One region of the Streptomyces coerulescens genome, then DNA from elsewhere that is predicted to be linked to it. Evidence: riboswitches for the same ligand, from Rfam matches in the RefSeq annotation. Region 1 holds a riboswitch; the other holds the start of a gene.
The links. Region 1 has a riboswitch for S-adenosylmethionine ahead of ACFPQ9_RS11975 (aminotransferase class V-fold PLP-dependent enzyme). Riboswitches for the same ligand answer to the same signal wherever they lie in the genome.
Positions count from the first base shown of each region.

Region 1 (5,202 bases):
CCTGGACGCCCGTCTGGCACGCGCCGACCTGGTCGTCACCGCCGAGGGCGCCCTGGACCGCCAGACACCCCACGGCAAGGTCCCGGCCGAGGTGGCCCGCCGGGCCAAGCTGTACGGCCGCCCGGTGCTGGCGCTCGCGGGCACGCTGGGCGAGGGCGCGCACGACGTGCCCGGCGTCGACGCGTTCAGCGGCATCCTGCCCGCGCCGATGGCCCTGGCGGAGGCCCTGGTGCGGGCCTCCGAACTGCTCACGGACGCCACCGAACGCGCCCTGCGGATGATCCTGCTGGGCGCCCGGCTACCGGCTCACGCGGAGGTGTCCGGCACGCAACGGCCGTCCTCGGTGCGGTAGTTCCACTTCGCGCCGTCCGTCACGAGCTCCTTGACGGCGTTCACGAACCGCTCGACGTGCTCGTCCGGCGTCCCGGCGCCGAAGCTGACGCGGATGGCGTTGAGGGACTTCTCGCCGGGAGCCGCCTCCGGGGCACCGCACTCGCCCTGGGCCTGCGGGTCGCTGCCGAGGAGTGTGCGGACCAGCGGGTGGGCGCAGAACAGGCCGTCGCGGACGCCGATGCCGTACTCGGCGGAGAGGGCGGCGGCGAAGTGGGAGCTGTTCCAGCCCGCGACGACGAAGGAGATCACGCCGACGCGCGGGGCGTCGTCGCCGAAGAGGGAGAGGATCCGCACCTCGGGCACCTCGGCGAGGCCGGACCTGACCTTCTCGATCAGGTACTGCTCACGGGCCACGAGCTCGTCGAAGCCGGCCTCGGTGAGGGCCTTGCAGGCGGAGGCGATGGAGTAGGCGCCGATGACGTTCGGGGAGCCCGCCTCGTGCCGGGCGGCGCTGTCGTGCCACTCGACGTCGACGCCGCCGTCCTCGCGCCGGGTCACCTTGCGGCTGGCGCCGCCGCCCGCGAGGTACGGCTCCGCCGCGCGCAGCCAGTCGGCGCGGCCGGCCAGCACACCGGAGCCGAAGGGGGCATACAGCTTGTGGCCGGAGAAGGCGACCCAGTCGACGTCCAGGTCACGGATGCCGACCGCGTGGTGCGGGGCCAACTGGGCGGCGTCCAGGACGATCCGTGCGCCGTGGGCGTGCGCGGCGGCGGCCAGTTCCCGCACCGGCCACAGCTCGCCGGTGACGTTCGAGGCGCCGGTGACGCAGACCAGGGCCGGGCCGTAGGGGTCACGGTCGGCGAGAGCGCGCTCCAGGGTCTCGACGGCCTGGCGGGCGGTGCGGGGCGCGTCGAGGTAGGTGACGCCGGCGTCACGCCAGGGCAGCAGGGAGGCGTGGTGCTCGGTCTCGAACACGAAGACCTGGCAGTCGGCCGGGAGGGCGGCGGCCAGGAGGTTCAGCGAGTCGGTGGTGGACCGGGTGAACACGACCTGGTCGTCGTCCCGGCAGTCGAGGAATTCGGCGACCGTGCGGCGGGCGTTCTCGAACAGGTCGGTGGAGAGCTGGGAGAGGTAGCCGGCTCCGCGGTGGACGCTGCCGTAGTACGGCGCGTAGGCGGCCACGTCGTCCCAGACGCGCTGGAGGGCGGGGGCGCTGGCGGCGTAGTCGAGCGCGGCGTAGGTGACCTCGCCGCCTGTGACGAGCGGGACGGTGACATCCCGCCCCAGAACGGGCAGCGGAGCACAAATGGACTGAACGGCGGCAGCGGTGGCGACAGACATGGCGAACTCCCGTGAGAGGCATGCGCGTTGAGGGCATGCGAAGAAAGAGAAGGAAGGTGCGCGGAGGCGGGGCTCAGCGGCCCTATCGCATTCGCTTGCTCACGGAAGACTCCCTCGAACGACCAGGACCCCTGGTGTCGAGAGGGGCCCGCGCTTGCCGTAGACCTCGCTGCCTACGGCCTGGTCTTCACCCGGGGCACCCCGCCACGGACGGAGGGTTGCCGGACAGTCGGCCGGGGCCTCATGACTGTCACTCATGACCTGGTACAGGAACGTACGTGAAATGATCGTCGTCCCGCAACCCGTGTCCGGATCGCGGGACGACATCCCCTGCGGCCTAGCTGTTGCTGGCGGCGACCCACCGCTCCAGCGTCCGCTTCGCGGACCCCGAATCGATCGACTCCGCCGCCTTCGCCATGCCGGCCCGGATCTGCTCCGTCAGCGGCCCGTCGCCGGGCTCAAGCGCCACCAGCGCCGCGGCCGAGTTCAGCAGTACGGCGTCGCGCACCGGGCCCGTCTCGCCGTCCAGCAGGCGCCGGGCGACCTCGGCGTTGTAGGACGCGTCGGCGCCGCGCAGCGCCTCCACGGGCACCAGCTCGATGCCGACGTCGCGCGGGTCGAAGGCCTCCTCGGTCACCTTGCCGTCGCGCACGACCCACACCCGCGAGGTGGCGGTGGTCGTCAGCTCGTCGAGGCCGTCGTCGCCGCGGAACACCAGCGAGGAGTTGCCGCGCTCGGCGAAGACGCCCGCGACGATCGGCGCCATGCGCGGGTCGGCGACGCCGACCGCCTGGGCCCGCACCTTCGCCGGGTTGGTCAGCGGACCGAGCACGTTGAAGGTGGTCCGGATGCCCAACTGCCCGCGCGCCGCGGCCACATGGCGCAGCGAGGGATGGAACTTCACCGCGAAGCAGAAGGTGATCCCGGCCTCCTCGGCGACCTGCGCGACCCGCCCGACGGGCAGCTCCAGATTGACGCCGAGCTTCTCCAGTACGTCCGAGGCGCCCGACGCCGACGAGGCGGCGCGGTTGCCGTGCTTGACGACCTTCGCGCCGGTGCCGGCGATGACGATCGCCGACATGGTGGAGATGTTGACGGTCTTCGCGCCGTCGCCGCCGGTGCCGACGATGTCGACGGTCCGCCCCGGCACCTCGATCACGTTCGCGTGCTCGTACATCGTGCGGACGAGCCCGGTGATCTCCTGCACCGTCTCGCCCTTGGCCCGCAGCGCCACCACGAACCCGGCGATCTGCGCGTCCGTCGCCTCGCCGCGCATGATCAGGTCCATCGCCCACGCGGTGTCGTCGGCGGACAGGTCCCGGCCGTCCAGCAGACCGTTCAGCAGCAGGGGCCAGGAGCGGCCCGCCGCGGTGTCGCCTCCAGCGGGGGTCACAGCGCTCATAAGCCGCTCCAGGGTCAGGCGTCCCGCAGTGCGGGACGAGAGTCTCAACAGGTCCACCCTATCCAGCCCCGGGACACGGAGAAGGGCCCCGTCCGAAGACCGGACGGGGCCCTTCTGCCGTGGCGTGGCGCTGACAGTGATCAGTGGTGGCCGTGGCCGCTCGTGATCTCCTTGTACTCCTCGACCGTCGGCTTGGGGATCTGGCCGTCCTCGCCGTAGTAGGACCGGCTGAGCTTGGCGCGGAGCTTCTGGGAGCCCTTCACCTTGCGCTCGACGCCGTTCTCGTCGACGGTCGGGCCGATCTCGGCCGGCTTGTACTGCTCGTGCGCGGTGAGCGTGTACAGCGCGTCCTGGCTGAGCGGCTCGTGGACCTCGATGAACTCACCGTGCGGCAGGCGCTTGATGATGCCCGACTCGCGGCCGTGCAGCACCTTGTCCTTGTCCCGGCGCTGCAGGCCGAGGCAGATGCGCTTGGTGATGATGAACGCGAGGACCGGTCCGGCGAAGAAGCTGATCCGGACGAACCAGGTGACCGCGTTGATCGACAGGTGGAAGTGGGTGGCCCACAGGTCGTTGCCACCGCCGACCAGACCGATCATGTACACCGTGACCCAGGCGACGCCGAACGCGGTACGCGTCGGGGCGTTGCGCGGGCGGTCCAGGATGTGGTGCTCGCGCTTGTCGCCGGTGACCCAGGACTCGATGAACGGGTAGAGCGCGATCGCCGCCAGGACCAGACCGAAGAGCACCAGCGGGATGAACACGCCGAGAACCAGCGTGTGACCCCAGAAGTTGACCTCCCAGCCCGGCATGTACCGGACCAGACCCTCGGCGAAGCCCATGTACCAGTCGGGCTGGGCACCGGTGGAGACCATGTCCGGCCGGTAGGGGCCGATGGCCCAGACCGGGTTGATCTGCGCGATCGCCGCGATCACCGCGATGACACCGAAGACCAGGAAGAAGAAGCCTCCGGCCTTGGCCATGTAGACCGGCAGCAGCGGCATGCCGACGACGTTCTTGTTGGTCTTTCCGGGGCCCGCGAACTGCGTGTGCTTGTGGTAGAAGACCAGGATCAGGTGGCCGACCACCAGACCGAGCATGATGCCCGGCAGCAGCAGGATGTGGATCGAGTAGAACCGGGCCACGAAGTCGACGCCCGGGAACTCTCCGCCGAAGAGGAAGAACGAGATGTACGTGCCGACGATCGGCATGGACAGGATCGCGCCCTCGGTGAAGCGGACACCGGTGCCGGAGAGCAGGTCGTCCGGGAGCGAGTAGCCGGTGAAACCGGTGAACATGCCCAGGACGAACAGCAGGAAGCCGAACAGCCAGTTGATCTCACGCGGCTTGCGGAACGCGCCCGTGAAGAACACGCGCATCATGTGCACGAACATGCCCGCGAGGAAGATCAGCGCGGCCCAGTGGTGGATCTGCCGGATCAGCAGACCACCGCGCACGTCGAAGGAGATGTGCAGCGTGGAGCTGAACGCCTCCGACATGAGCTGTCCCTGGAGCGGGACGTAGGAGCCGTGGTACTCCACCTCGTTCATCGACGGGTGGAAGAACAGCGTCAGATACACACCCGTGAGGATGATGATGATGAAGCTGTAGAGGCAGACCTCACCCAACATGAACGACCAGTGGTCGGGGAAGATCTTGCGCATGTTGGCCTTGGCCAGGGAGTAGATCCCCAGGCGGCCGTCGGCCCAGTCGGCGACGCGCTCGCCGGCCGGCGCCTTCCCGCGAGAGCGGGACTCGGTGGTCTCTGTAGTGCTCATCCGCGCTCCCAGAATGCAGGACCGACGGGCTCCGTGAAGTCGCCGAGCGCCTCGAGGTAGCCCTCGTCGTTCACACCGATGCGCAGCTGCGGCAGGGGGTGACCGGCCGGGCCGAAGATGACCTTGGCGCCGTCGGAGAGGTCGAAGGTGGACTGGTGGCAGGGGCAGAGCGCGTGGTGCGTCTGCTGCTCGTACAGGGAGATCGGGCAACCGACGTGGGTGCAGATCTTCGAGTACGCGACGATGCCCTGGTAGGACCAGTCGAGTTCCTGCTTGTCCTTGATGTCGTCCGGCTGGAGCCGGATGATCATCAGGGCCGCCTTGGCGATCTCGTTCTGGAAGTCGTGG
Region 1 covers NZ_JBHSKM010000007.1:5,328-10,529, reverse strand. Annotated here, with positions in the region: gene ACFPQ9_RS11980 (glycerate kinase) at 1-352, shown strand, start outside; gene ACFPQ9_RS11975 (aminotransferase class V-fold PLP-dependent enzyme) at 307-1,674, opposite strand; SAM riboswitch class IV at 1,820-1,936, opposite strand; gene trpD (anthranilate phosphoribosyltransferase) at 2,012-3,076, opposite strand; gene qcrB (cytochrome bc1 complex cytochrome b subunit) at 3,217-4,854, opposite strand; gene qcrA (cytochrome bc1 complex Rieske iron-sulfur subunit) at 4,851-5,202, opposite strand, start outside.

Region 2 (5,202 bases), on a different contig from region 1:
AGCGCTGGGACGCCGTCAGCGGTGAGGTCACCGCGCCCGACCCGCACCCCGGCGTCGCGGCCGTGCGCGCCGAACTGCCCGCCGTCCTCGACGCCAACGGCGCCGGGACCGGCACCTGGACCGAGGACAAGGGACACGCCGTCGCCGTGCACACACGCCGTGCGGCCGACCCCCAGGGCACCTTCGAGGCCCTGCGCACCCCCCTCGCCGAACTGGCCGCGCGCAACGGCCTGATCGTCGAACCCGGCCGCCTGGTCCTGGAACTGCGCCCGCCCGGCATGGACAAGGGCGTCGCACTCGGCGAGTACGTCCGTGAACTCGGCGCCGAGAGCGTCCTCTACGCCGGCGACGACCTCGGCGACCTGCCCGCCTACGCCGCCGTCGACCAACTCCGCACCGACGGTACCCCCGGCCTGCTGGTGTGCAGCGGCAGCGAGGAGGTCACCGAACTGTCGGAGCGGGCGGACCTCGTGGTGGACGGCCCGGCAGGGGTCGTACGGCTGCTGCGAGCGATCGCCGACCGGGCCGGCTGACCCCTGGACCCCTGACCCCGCCTCCGTTCAGGCGGCCGGGCCGGGCTGTTCCTCCAGTGCGTGCAGCTGGTCCAGGAACCACTGGGCGGGCGGTAGTGCGGTCGCGGCGGCCGCCAGGCGCTTCGAGCGCTCCGCCCGTTCCTCCGGCGGCACGGACAGCGCCTCGTGCAGCGCGCGTGCCGTGCCGATCACGTCGTACGGGTTGACGGCGATCGCGTCCTCGGCCAGCTCCTCGTAGGCCCCGGCCTCCCGCGACAGCACCAGCGCGCAGCCCTCGTCGGAGACGACCGGCACCTCCTTCGCGACCAGGTTCATGCCGTCCCGGATGGGGTTGACCAGCGCCACGTCCGCGAGCCGGTAGGCGGCCAGCGAACGCGCGAAGTCGTCCTTGACGTGGAGCACGACCGGGGTCCAACCCGGCGTTCCGTACCGCGAGTTGAGCTCGTCCGCCAGCCGCTGCACCTCGGCCGTGTAGTCCCGGTACACCGCCAGGTCCTGCCGGGAGGGGTAGGCGAAGGCCACGTGCACCACCCGCTCGCGCCACTCGGGGTGGTCGTCGAGCAGTTGCCGGTAGGAGAGCAGTCCGCGGACGATGTTCTTGGACAGCTCGGTCCGGTCGACCCGCACGATCGTCCGGCGGGCGGTGCCGTCCGGGGCCGAGCCGATCTCCTCGCGCAGCGCTGCCATCCGCTCCGCCACGTCCGCCCGGTGCGAGCGCTCGCGCAGGAAGTCCGCGTCCGGGCCCAGCCCGTGCACCCCGATCCTCGTGCCCCCGAGCCCGTCGGCGAACCGGGCGGAGCAGCACGCCTCGAACGCGTCCGCCCACCGCCGGGTGAGGAACCCCAGCCGGTCCGCGCCCAGCATCCCGCGCAGCACCTGCTCGGCGATGTCGTCGGGCAGCATCCGGAAGTACTCCGGCGGCGCCCACGGCGTGTGTGAGAAGTGGCCGATCCTCAGGTCGGGGCGCAGCTCACGCAGCATCCCCGGCACCAGCGTCAGGTGATAGTCCTGCACCAGCACCGCCGCCCCCGGCGCCGCCTGCCCGGCCAGCGCCTCGGCGAAGGCGCGGTTGTACGCCTCGTAGGACGCCCACCGCCGGCGGAACTCCGCGTCGAAGACCGGCTCCAGCGGCGTCTGGTAGAGCATGTGGTGGACGAACCACAGCACGGAGTTCGCGATGCCGTTGTACGCGTCCGCGTGCACATCGGCCGGGATGGGCAGCATGCGCACACCCTCCTCGCCGACCCCGCGCCGTACCGCCTCGCGGTCGCCGTCGGACAGCGCCGAGCACACCCACAGGGCGCCCGCGTCCGGCCCGATCGCCGACAGCCCGGAGACCACTCCGCCGCCGCCGCGCTTGGAGTTCAGCGAGCCGTCGTCGCCCACCTCGTACGAGACCGGGCCGCGGTTCGACGCGACCAGCACCTTGGCAGCACCGTGCGCACCCGGCGCATCCTGCGTGGAAGCCATAAGCCTCAACCTAGCCCTCCCCGGAAACGCTCAAACGTACGGTTCCGCTCAGTGGGGGCCTGTTGTACGCCCTGTATACGGCCGGTTTCCGGCGTTTACGCGACCTTCCGCGTCGCGTACTCGGCGATCTCCACCATCGGCGGCCGTTCCTCGGTGTCCACGGAGTACGTACGCGGCTCGAAACCGTCCTCGCCGCGCTCGAACTGGGTCAGCGAAGGCCGCACCAGATGCCCGCGGGCCAGCCGCAGCTGTGCCGTGCGGTAGATCGCGGCGGACATCCGGCCGAGCGCCTGCCCGTCCTGGTGCCGGTGCTTGCGCACGCCGACGTCCACCTGGGCCAGCGCGTCCAGCCCCACCAGATGCAGCGCGTCGACCAGCATGCCCAGCTCGACGCCGTAGCCGACGGGGAACGGGAGCTGTTCCAGCAAACCGCGGCGGGCCGCGTACTCGCCGCCCAGCGGCTGCACGAAGCCGGCCAGCTGCGGCCAGTGCATGTTCAGCAGCGGGCGCGCCATCAGCTCGGTGACCCGGCCGCCCTGTCCGGCGGTCCTGCCGGAGGCGGGCGAATCCAGCTCGGTGCCCAGCGGGCGGTCGTACATCGCCTTGACCAGGTCCACGCCGGGGTCGGTGAGCAGCGGGCCGACGATCCCGGAGACGAAGTCGGAGGAGAACTCCCGCAGGTCGGCGTCGATGAAGCAGACGATGTCGCCGGAGGTCACGAGCAGGGAGCGCCACAGGACCTCGCCCTTGCCGGGCACGGCCGGGATGCGCGGCAGGATCGCGTCCCGGTGCACCACCCGGGCGCCCGCCGCGGCGGCCACCTCGGAGGTGCGGTCGGTGGAGCCGGAGTCGACGACGACGATCTCGTCGACCAGCGGGACCTGCCGGACGAGGTCATGGGCGATGACGGAGACGATCTCGCCGACCGTCTCCTCCTCGTTGAGCGCGGGCAGCACGACGGACACCGACTGGCCCGTGCGCTGTTTGGCGGCCAGGATGTGATGCAGCGGGCGGTCGGCAACGGACCAGGAGCGGCTGCTCAGCCAGCGCTCGACTTCTTCCAGCACGGTCGGCGGCTCCTCACTGTCGGGACGCTGTGATCCATCTCGCGGTTCGGACGGCTATCTCAACTGTCCTGGCGTTCGGTTACAGTCTTGAACAACGCGGATGACCATCGCATGTCCGGGGTCAACCGTCGTCCACAACCGCACAACAACCGCATACCGCTCATCCAGAGGGGCAGAGGGATACGGCCCGATGAAGCCCCGGCAACCCTCCAGCCGGTCTCGTAGATCAGTGTTGATCGTTCCGCGAGGCTCCCGGCTAGGGAAGGTGCCAAATCCGTCTCACGGCGAGATGCGTCGTGAGGAAGATGAGGAGAAAGGGCCTCGCCTCACATGGCTGCGCAGACTGTTGCAAGCACCACTGAATCCACCGTAGACCTCGGCCCCGCCGCGGCGCTCTCCTGCCGCGAGTGCGGTCACCGGGTACCGCTCGGCCCGGTCTTCGCGTGCGAGGAGTGTTTCGGCCCGCTGGAGATCGCCTACGACTTCTCGGCCTACGACGCCGAGGAGCTCCGCAAGCGGATCGAAGCGGGCCCCGCGAACATCTGGCGCTACGCGCCGCTCCTGCCCGTCCCCGCCGACGTGGCCACCAAGCCGAACATCAACCCCGGCTGGACCCAGCTCGTCAAGGCCGACAACCTCGCGCGTGAGCTGGGCGTCGACGCCGGCAAGCTGTTCATCAAGGACGACTCCGGCAACCCGACGCACTCCTTCAAGGACCGTGTCGTCGCCCAGGCCCTGGAGGCCGCCCGCGCCTTCGGCTTCACCACGCTCTCCTGCTCCTCCACCGGCAACCTGGCCGGCGCTGTGGGTGCCGCGGCCGCCCGTGCCGGCTTCCGCTCGTGCGTGTTCATCCCGCACGACCTGGAGCAGGGCAAGATCGTCATGGCCGCGATCTACGGCGGCGAGCTGGTCGGCATCGAGGGCAACTACGACGACGTGAACCGCTTCTGCTCCGAGCTGATCGGCGACCCGGCCGGCGAGGGCTGGGGCTTCGTCAACGTCAACCTGCGGCCCTACTACGCCGAGGGCTCCAAGACCCTGGCGTACGAGATCTGCGAGCAGCTCGGCTGGCAGCTCCCCGACCAGCTGGTCGTCCCGATCGCGTCCGGCTCGCAGCTCACGAAGATCGACAAGGGGCTCCAGGAGCTGATCAAGCTCGGGCTCGTCGAGGACAAGCCGTACAAGATCTTCGGTGCGCAGGCCGAGGGCTGCTCGCCGGTGTCGACGGCCTTCAAGGCCGGGCACGACGTGGTCCGCCCGCAGAAGCCGAACACCATCGCCAAGTCGCTGGCCATCGGCAACCCGGCCGACGGGCCGTACGTCCTCGACATCGCGCGCCGCACCGGTGGGTTCGTGGAGGATGTGACGGACGAGCAGGTCGTCGACGCCATCAAGATCCTCGCCCGGACCGAGGGCATCTTCGCGGAGACCGCCGGCGGTGTGACCGTGGGCGTGGCGAAGAAGCTGATCGAGAACGGCGTGCTGGACCCCGCCAAGACCACGGTCGTACTGAACACCGGAGACGGCCTCAAGACGCTGGATGCGGTGGCCGGCACCGGGCTCACTGCGACGATTCGTCCCAACCTGGACTCGTTCCGCGAGGCCGGTCTCGCATAGCCGTTTTTCGTCTGCGGGCCGGTGGGGGCTGGTCGCGCAGTTCCCCGCGCCCCTAGGTTCGTTCCCCTACCGGAGGTTTCATCGTGAGCGTGACCGTTCGCATCCCCACCATCCTGCGCACCTACACGGGTGGCCAGGCCGAAGTGAGTGCCGAGGGTGGCACCCTCGCCGAGGTCATCTCCGATCTGGAGAAGAACCACACCGGGATCGCCGCCCGGGTGCTGGACGACCAGGGCAAGCTGCGTCGGTTCGTCAATGTCTACGTCAATGACGACGACGTGCGTTTCGAGCAGGGCCTGGAGACCGCGACCCCGGACGGCGCGGGTGTTTCCATCATCCCGGCCGTCGCCGGCGGCTGACCGAATGACCGATCATTACCTTCGGTAACCCGAGTTACTGAGAGTTCACCGAATTGCCCCCTCCGTGAGAGAAGCGGAGGGGGCAATTCTGTGTGGTTGAGCGAGGTACAGTTGGGGAACGTGCCGCCGATCTCCGAGTCGGTTGCCCTTGATTTC
Region 2 covers NZ_JBHSKM010000023.1:14,538-19,739, reverse strand. Annotated here, with positions in the region: gene otsB (trehalose-phosphatase) at 1-533, shown strand, start outside; gene ACFPQ9_RS28870 (alpha,alpha-trehalose-phosphate synthase (UDP-forming)) at 561-2,003, opposite strand; gene ACFPQ9_RS28865 (glucosyl-3-phosphoglycerate synthase) at 2,099-3,070, opposite strand; SAM riboswitch class I at 3,228-3,382, shown strand; gene thrC (threonine synthase) at 3,401-4,687, shown strand; gene ACFPQ9_RS28855 (MoaD/ThiS family protein) at 4,771-5,046, shown strand.
Region 2: another riboswitch for S-adenosylmethionine. It lies ahead of thrC (threonine synthase); the one in region 1 lies ahead of ACFPQ9_RS11975 (aminotransferase class V-fold PLP-dependent enzyme).